Regions from separate parts of the Janthinobacterium sp. FW305-128 genome, predicted to be linked through region 2. Evidence: predicted binding sites of a transcription regulator. Region 2 holds the regulator's gene; the other holds the start of a gene.
The links. Region 2 encodes LexA, which represses DNA repair genes until DNA is damaged. Its sites were predicted from a motif close to ACTGTATNNNNATACAGT; they were not measured.

Region 1 (3,796 bases), on a different contig from region 2:
GGCGCCCGGATTGGCCACGCCGATCTTGCCCGGTTCGACCATCACGGCGATCGCCGTGCCCGTCAATACGAGGGCTGGCGTAATCAGGATGGCCAGCGACACCATCTTCATTTCATACGCCTGGATTTTCTTGCCCAGGTATTCAGGCGTGCGGCCTATCATCAGGCCGGCGATGAAGACGGCCAGGATGGCGAACATCAGCATGCCGTACAGGCCCGTGCCCACGCCGCCGAAGATCACTTCGCCGAACTGCATCAGCAGCAGCGGCACCATGCCGCCCAGGGGCATGTAGGAGTCGTGCATGGAATTGACGGCGCCGCACGACGCGGCCGTCGTCACCGCCGCGAACAGGGTCGAGGAGCTGATGCCGAAGCGCGTTTCCTTGCCTTCCATATTGCCGCCCGATTGCAGGCTGCTGGCCTGCTGATCCACGCCCAGCGCCTGCAGCGCCGGATTGGCCTGCTGCTCGGCGCTCATCACGCCGGCCGTCATGACGACAAAGATCAGGGTCATCGCGGCCAGCACGGCCCAGCCCTGGCGCATGTCGCCCACCATGCGGCCGAACGTGAAGCACAGGCCGGCGGGAATGATAAAGATGGCCAGCATCTGCAGGAAGTTCGACAGCACAGTGGGGTTTTCGTACGGGTGCGAGGAATTGGCATTGAAGAAGCCGCCGCCATTCGTGCCCAGCAGCTTGATCGATTCCTGCGACGCGACGGGGCCCATGGCGATCGTCTGCGTGGCCGCCACTTGCGCTTCCATCACGGGTTTGCCGGCGGCGTCCAGCACGGGCTGGCCGTCGGCCGTCGTTTTCGGCGTCTCATACGCCACGTGGTCGAGCAGGGTCACTTCCTTGTAGGCGGAAAAATTCTGGATCATGCCTTCGCCCATGAAGACGACGGACAGGGCCAGGGACAGCGGCAGCAGGATGTACAGGGTCGAGCGCACCAGGTCGACCCAGAAATTGCCGATCGATTTGCCCGAGCGCGAGGCGAAGCCGCGCACCAGCGCGAAGATCACGGCGATGCCGGTGGCCGCCGAAAAGAAATTCTGGCAGGCCATGCCCAGCATCTGCGTCAGATAGCTCATGGTCTGTTCGCCGCCGTAGCCCTGCCAGTTGGTGTTGGCGACGAAGCTGACGGTGGTATTGAACGAGGAATCGGGGCTGACGGCGCCCAGGCCCTGGGGATTGAGGGGCAGGAAGCCCTGCAGGCGCTGCAGGCCGTAGACGAAGACGGCGCCCACCGTGTTAAACACGATCAGGGCGATGGCATAGCTTTTCCAGCCCATGGCCTTGTCGGCGGGCAGGCCGGACCAGCGGTACAGCAGGTTTTCCAGTTTTTGCAGCCAGCCCAGGCCGCGCACGGGGCCATCGCCGGCCACCCTGGCCATGTACAGGCCCAGCGGATAGCCGGCGGCCAGCAGCACGGCCAGGAAGGCCACCAACAACAATATCGATTGCGTCGTCATCACAGTTCCTCCGCCTTCAGCAGCGCCACCAGCAAATACACGAGCAGGCCGGCTGAGACGACGGCGCCCAGCACATAAAACGCGTTCATTTGACGCTCCCTAATTTGTCGCAGGCGACGGCAAAGCCGGCCGCCACGACGAAAAACACGGCAATCAAGCCGAGATATACGAGATCCATTCCCACCCTCATTCAGGTTTGTTTTGATAGTGAGCAGATTAGCCAAAAGGGTCTAAAAAATTCGTAAAGACTGGGAAGGCAGCTGTAAACAAGATGTAAAAAAGGCGGCTTTACCGCATAAAATCCATCACAATGGGCGCAAAACCACGCGCGCGGCGCACTGTTGTTGCCTTGGAGTAGCGCTATTGCTCGCCGGACAAGATAGAATGCGCGAGCGTCCGCACAAGGACGCCAAGCCTGCCGCACTGCCCTCCCCCAGTGACGCTGGACGGGATATACTGTATATTCATACAGTTATCGCCGCCGCTGTCATTGCGTCCCGCAGTGCCCTGGCCTGGCGTTCCAACCACTGTCTTTACTTAGCTTGAACACGTATGGCCACTAAAAAACCAGCATCCGACTACAGCGAATCATCCATCCGTGTCCTGAAAGGACTGGAACCCGTCAAGCAGCGCCCGGGGATGTACACCCGCACTGAAAATCCGCTGCACATCATTCAGGAAGTGATCGACAATGCCTCCGACGAGGCGCTGGGCGGTCATTGCACGCATATCGCCGTGACGCAGAACACGGATGGCAGCATCACCGTCGAAGACAATGGCCGCGGCATTCCCGTCGGCCTGCACCCGGAAGAAGGCGTGCCGACGGTGGAAATCGTGTTTACGCGGCTGCACGCGGGCGGCAAGTTCGACAAGGGTTCGGGCGGCGCCTACGCGTTCTCGGGCGGCTTGCACGGCGTCGGCGTGTCCGTCACCAATGCACTGTCGACGCGCCTGGAAATCACCGTCTGGCGCAAGGAAAGCGATGGCAACGGCCTGCACCACATGGTGTTTGCCAACGGCGACGTGATCGAGCCCCTGAGTTCCCGCCCCGCCCCGCGCGACGGCAAAAAATCCGGCACGCGCGTCACGGCCTGGCCCGATGCGAAATACTTTGATTCGCCGAACATCTCGCAAACGGAACTGCAACGCCTGCTGCGCTCGAAAGCCGTGCTGCTGCCGGGCGTCACCGTCACGCTGACCAACGCGAAGACGGGCGACACGCAAACGTGGCAGTACGCGGAAGGCTTGCGCGGCTACCTGACCGAAACGCTGGCACAGGTATCGAACGGCGAAACCCTGATTCCCCTGTTCGAAGGCGCGCAATACGCTGGCCCGGACTCGGAAGGCTTTGCCGAAGGCGAAGGCGCGGCCTGGGTCGTGGCTTGGACGGAAGAAGGCGCCATCGTGCGCGAATCGTACGTCAACCTGATTCCCACCTCGAATGGCGGCACGCACGAATCGGGCTTGCGCGACGGCCTGTTCGGCGCCGTGAAAAACTTCGTCGAGATGCACTCGCTGCTGCCCAAAGGCGTGAAACTGCTGCCGGAAGACGTGTTCGCGCGCGCATCGTTCGTGCTGTCGGCCAAGGTGCTGGACCCGCAATTCCAGGGCCAGATCAAGGAACGCCTCAATTCGCGCGACGCCGTGCGCCTCGTGTCGACCTTCACCAAGCCGCCGCTGGAACTGTGGCTGAACCAGCACGTCGATTACGGCAAGAAGCTGGCCGAGCTCGTGATCAAGCAGGCGCAGTCGCGCCAGCGCTCGCTGCAAAAAGTGGAAAAGAAAAAATCCTCGGGCGTGGCCGTGTTGCCGGGCAAGCTGACCGACTGCGAATCGTCGGACATCGCGCGCAATGAACTGTTCCTCGTCGAGGGCGACTCGGCGGGCGGTTCGGCCAAGATGGGCCGCGACAAGGAATTCCAGGCGATCCTGCCCCTGCGCGGCAAGGTGTTGAACTCGTGGGAAACGGACCGCGACCGCCTGTTCGCCAATAACGAGATCCACGACATCGCGGTGGCCATCGGCGTCGATCCGCACAGCGTGGGCGACTCGCCCGACCTGTCGGGCCTGCGCTACGGCAAGATCTGCATCCTGTCGGACGCGGACGTGGACGGCTCGCACATCCAGGTACTGCTGCTGACCCTGTTCTTCAAGCACTTCCCCGTCCTGATCAACAAGGGCCACATCTGCATCGCCCGTCCGCCTTTGTACCGCGTGGACGCGCCGGCGCGCGGCAAGAAGCCGATGCAGAAAATCTATGCGCTCGACGATGGCGAACTGCTGGCCATCGAGGACAAGTTGCGCAAGGAAGGCGTGAAACAGGGCG
Region 2 (3,796 bases):
TGCGGTCATAGGCGGCATTGTCGCGCAGCAGACCACCGATAACGGATTGTTCTGCTTCGATCGAATGCGGCGGAATACGGAGGGAATCCAGTTGCGGATCAGAGGGGGCGTTCATGGCGCGAATTATACCCGCTTCGGCGTGCCGGCAAAAATAAAGGGCTGAAAATGAGCGAAAAAAAGGCCACAAAAAAGCCGGGCGAACCCGGCTTTTCATAGTGCGGCAGCGCTTGCGGGCCAGGCCCGCAGACGATTACGCGTTCGCGTCTGGAACGACAGCGATAACAACTTCCACGACCACGTCGGTGTGCAGAGCAACCGAAACGTTGTGCTCGCCAACGATCTTCAGCGGGCCGGTAGGCATGCGGATTTGTGCTTTTTCAACAGCAAAACCTTGCTTGGTCAGCGCTTCAGCGATGTCGAAGTTGGTGACGGAACCGAACAGACGGCCATCGACGCCAGCTTTTTGAGCAACTTGAACGGTCAGGCCGCTCAGTTTTTCGCCCTGGGCTTGCGATGCGGCCAGTTTGGCGGCAGCAGCTTTTTCCAGTTCGGCGCGCTTGACTTCGAATTCAGCCACAGCGGTTGCCGTAGCACGACGTGCCAGGCGTTGCGGGATCAGGAAGTTACGTGCGTAACCGTCTTTGACTTTGACGACTTCGCCGAGGTTACCGACGTTTACAACTTTTTCTAACAGAATGATTTGCATAGTTCTTCTCCAGGAATATCTGACCGATTAAGCGTGGTGCAGATCGGTGTATGGCAGCAGCGCGAGGAAGCGAGCGCGCTTGATTGCGGTGTCGACTTGGCGCTGGTAGTGCGCTTTGGTACCGGTCAGGCGTGCTGGCATGATCTTGCCGTTTTCCTGGACGAAGTCTTTCAGCGTGTCGACGTCTTTGTAGTCGACTTGCTCAACGTGAGCTGCCGTGAAGCGGCAGAACTTCTTACGTTTGAACAAAGGGTTTTGCTGTTTGCGTTTTTCTTTAAGCTTGAGCTTATTTTTGTCGAACTTTTTACCGAATGCCATGTCAGGCTCCTGTATCTAAAATGCGCTAGTCAGAATTGACTGCACTAAAATCAATGATGTGAAACACCAAACTCTTGCTGTTGCGGCTCTTCCTGGCCAGGAAACCCGTGAACTGATACACCCCGCCCAAGCTTGCCTGGCTGAACCGGCCTGAAATTTCGCCAGCGGCTAGCGCGGCAACATCAAACTCGGTCAAACGGGCAATCCCTGCTTCCATCTGCTGCGAACTGTGTTGCAATACTGCATTCACAATCGGCAGCCCTGCCGGGGTATAGCGCAATATTTCGCGCTCGGCAATGATGGCGGTGACTTGTAGCTGGTTCAGCGCACGATCCTGGTCAAGAATTAAGCTGCTGCTGCGGCTGGAGCGGCTGCTGGTGCTTCGGTGCGGTGGCTTTTGGCCGCGTCTTCGCGTTGTACCGATTTCATCATCGGCGAAGGAGCTGTTTCAGCTTTCTTCATTTTAACGGTCAGGTGACGCAACACGGCATCATTGAATTTGAATGCTGTTTCCAACTCGACCAGGGTCTCGTTGTCGCATTCGATGTTCAGGCAGATGTAGTGTGCTTTAGGCAGCTTTTGGATCGAGTAAGCCATTTGACGGCGGCCCCAATCTTCCACGCGGTGAACCGAACCGCCGCGGGTGGTTACGCTGGCTTTGTAGCGTTCGATCATCGCGGGCACTTGCTCGCTTTGGTCCGGATGGACGATAAAGACTATTTCATAATGACGCATGCAAACTCCTTCAGGTCGGATTGATAATCGCCCACCCCGGCGTCAAGACGGGTGTGGGAAGGTCAGCCGAAGATTATAACCGCCTTTTGCAAACGTTTCAATCATTGCTTGCGCCAGTGCCCGAAAAGCCCGCGGACCACCGTGCTTTTCGACCGGGAACAAGTATTTCTTGCGAAATTCGCCGAAAACACGGAAATCCCCTTGCATAGTGGGCGATACTGTACAAAAATACAGACTGTTCATATAGACAGCATTTTAGTATGCACCCACCGCTCATGATCAAGCTGACAGCACGACAAGAACAAATCCTGAACCTGATCAAGGACGCGATTGAAAACACGGGCTTTCCTCCCACCCGTGCCGAAATTGCCAATGAACTGGGTTTCAAATCGGCCAATGCGGCCGAGGAGCATTTGCAGGCCCTGGCCCGCAAGGGCGCGATCGAGATTTCGCCCGGCACCTCGCGCGGCATCCGCCTGATCGGCGCGGCAGCTGAAGCGCCGCCATCGAAAGTGCCGGCGGCGCTGCTGATGTCGCTGCCCCTGATCGGCAGGGTGGCCGCCGGTTCGCCCATCCTTGCCCAGGAAAACCTGGAAGCGAGCTACAACGTGGACCCCGCCCTGTTTTCGGCCAAGCCCGACTTCCTGCTGAAGGTGCGCGGCTGGTCCATGCGCGACGCCGGCATCATGGATGGCGATTTACTGGCCGTCAAAAAGGTCGACAGCGCCAAGAATGGCCAGATCGTCGTGGCCCGCATCGGCGACGAAGTCACGGTCAAGCGCTACAAGAAGACGGGTTCCGTCATCGAACTGCTGCCGGAAAACCCCGACTTCAAGGTCATCACCGTGTCGCCGGAAGATGAATTTGCCCTGGAAGGCCTGGCCGTCGGACTCATGCGCAGCTGGCATTAAGTTGCCTGCCGGGGTCAGACCCGCCGGGTTTGACCCCAGTTTTTAGTTGCGGCCCCTTCTCATGCCTGACACCTAAGTTCTGACACCTAAGTTTCCGTCATCGAACTGCTGCCGAAAGATGAATTCGCCCTGGAAGGCCTGGCTGTGGGACTGATGCGCAACTGGCATTAAACGACTGCACGAACAAAGGGCCGCAACAGCATGACTGTTGCGGCCCTTTTCATTTGTCCGACGACTTATACATCGAGTGCTTGGCGGAAATCCTCAAGCAGATCCACCTCATCCTCGATACCGACGGAGACGCGGATCAGCGATTCGGCGATGCCCATGCTGGCGCGGCGCTCGGCGCCCATCTCATAGAAGATCGTGTGGGCGACGGGAATGACGAGGGTGCGCGTGTCGCCCAGGTTGCTCGCGGGAATAGCCAGATTCAAACGATTGAGGAAATCGAAGCAATCGATGCCATCCTTCAATTCAAAGCTGAACAGCGAACCATAGCTGCGGAACAGGTCGCTCGCCAAGGCGTGCTGCGGGTGCGACGGCAAGCCCGGGTAGTGCACGGCCGCCACTCTCGGATCGGCGGCCAGCATGGTGGCCAGCGCCAGGGCGTTCGAGCAGGTGCGGTCCATGCGCAAGGCCATGGTTTCCGCGCCGACGGCGATATGGTGCGCCGCTTCCGGCCCCAGGGACGCGCCGAAGTCGCGCAAGGCCTTGGCGCGGATTTGCGCGATGCCCCACTGCGCGGGCGCCGCCTTCTTGTAGTTCTCGAAAATATTCGGATACTGCGTCCAGTCGAACACGCCCGTGTCCGTCAAGCTGCCGCCCAGCGCATTGCCGTGGCCGCCGATGGATTTCGTCAAGGCATTGACCACGAGGCCCGCGCCCACGGCTTTCGGGCGGAACAAATACGGCGTCGTCATCGTGTTGTCGACGATGTACAAGATGCCCTTTTCGCGGCACAGGTCACCGATTTTTTTCAGGTCGGCGATCTGCGTGCGCGGATTGGCGATGGTTTCCACGAACACGATGCGCGTGGCAGGCGTGATGGCGGCCGCCACGTTGGCCACCTCGGTGGCGTCGACGAAGGACACGGCGATGCCCTGCCCCGTCACCGTTTGCCACAGGC

Region 1: IGS60_RS01860 (DNA topoisomerase IV subunit B) is a predicted target of LexA. The motif match lies at 1,926-1,943, and genes of this name have one in related genera.

The regions. Positions count from the first base shown of each region.
Region 1 covers NZ_JACYMK010000001.1:406,594-410,389, reverse strand. Annotated here, with positions in the region: gene kdpA (potassium-transporting ATPase subunit KdpA) at 1-1,470, opposite strand, end outside; gene kdpF (K(+)-transporting ATPase subunit F) at 1,470-1,559, opposite strand; gene IGS60_RS01860 (DNA topoisomerase IV subunit B) at 2,023-3,796, shown strand, end outside.
Region 2 covers NZ_JACYMK010000008.1:257,734-261,529, reverse strand. Annotated here, with positions in the region: gene IGS60_RS18275 (replicative DNA helicase) at 1-115, opposite strand, end outside; gene rplI (50S ribosomal protein L9) at 251-706, opposite strand; gene rpsR (30S ribosomal protein S18) at 734-1,024, opposite strand; gene priB (primosomal replication protein N) at 1,050-1,349, opposite strand; gene rpsF (30S ribosomal protein S6) at 1,370-1,759, opposite strand; gene lexA (transcriptional repressor LexA) at 2,035-2,670, shown strand; gene IGS60_RS18245 (cystathionine gamma-synthase family protein) at 2,907-3,796, opposite strand, start outside.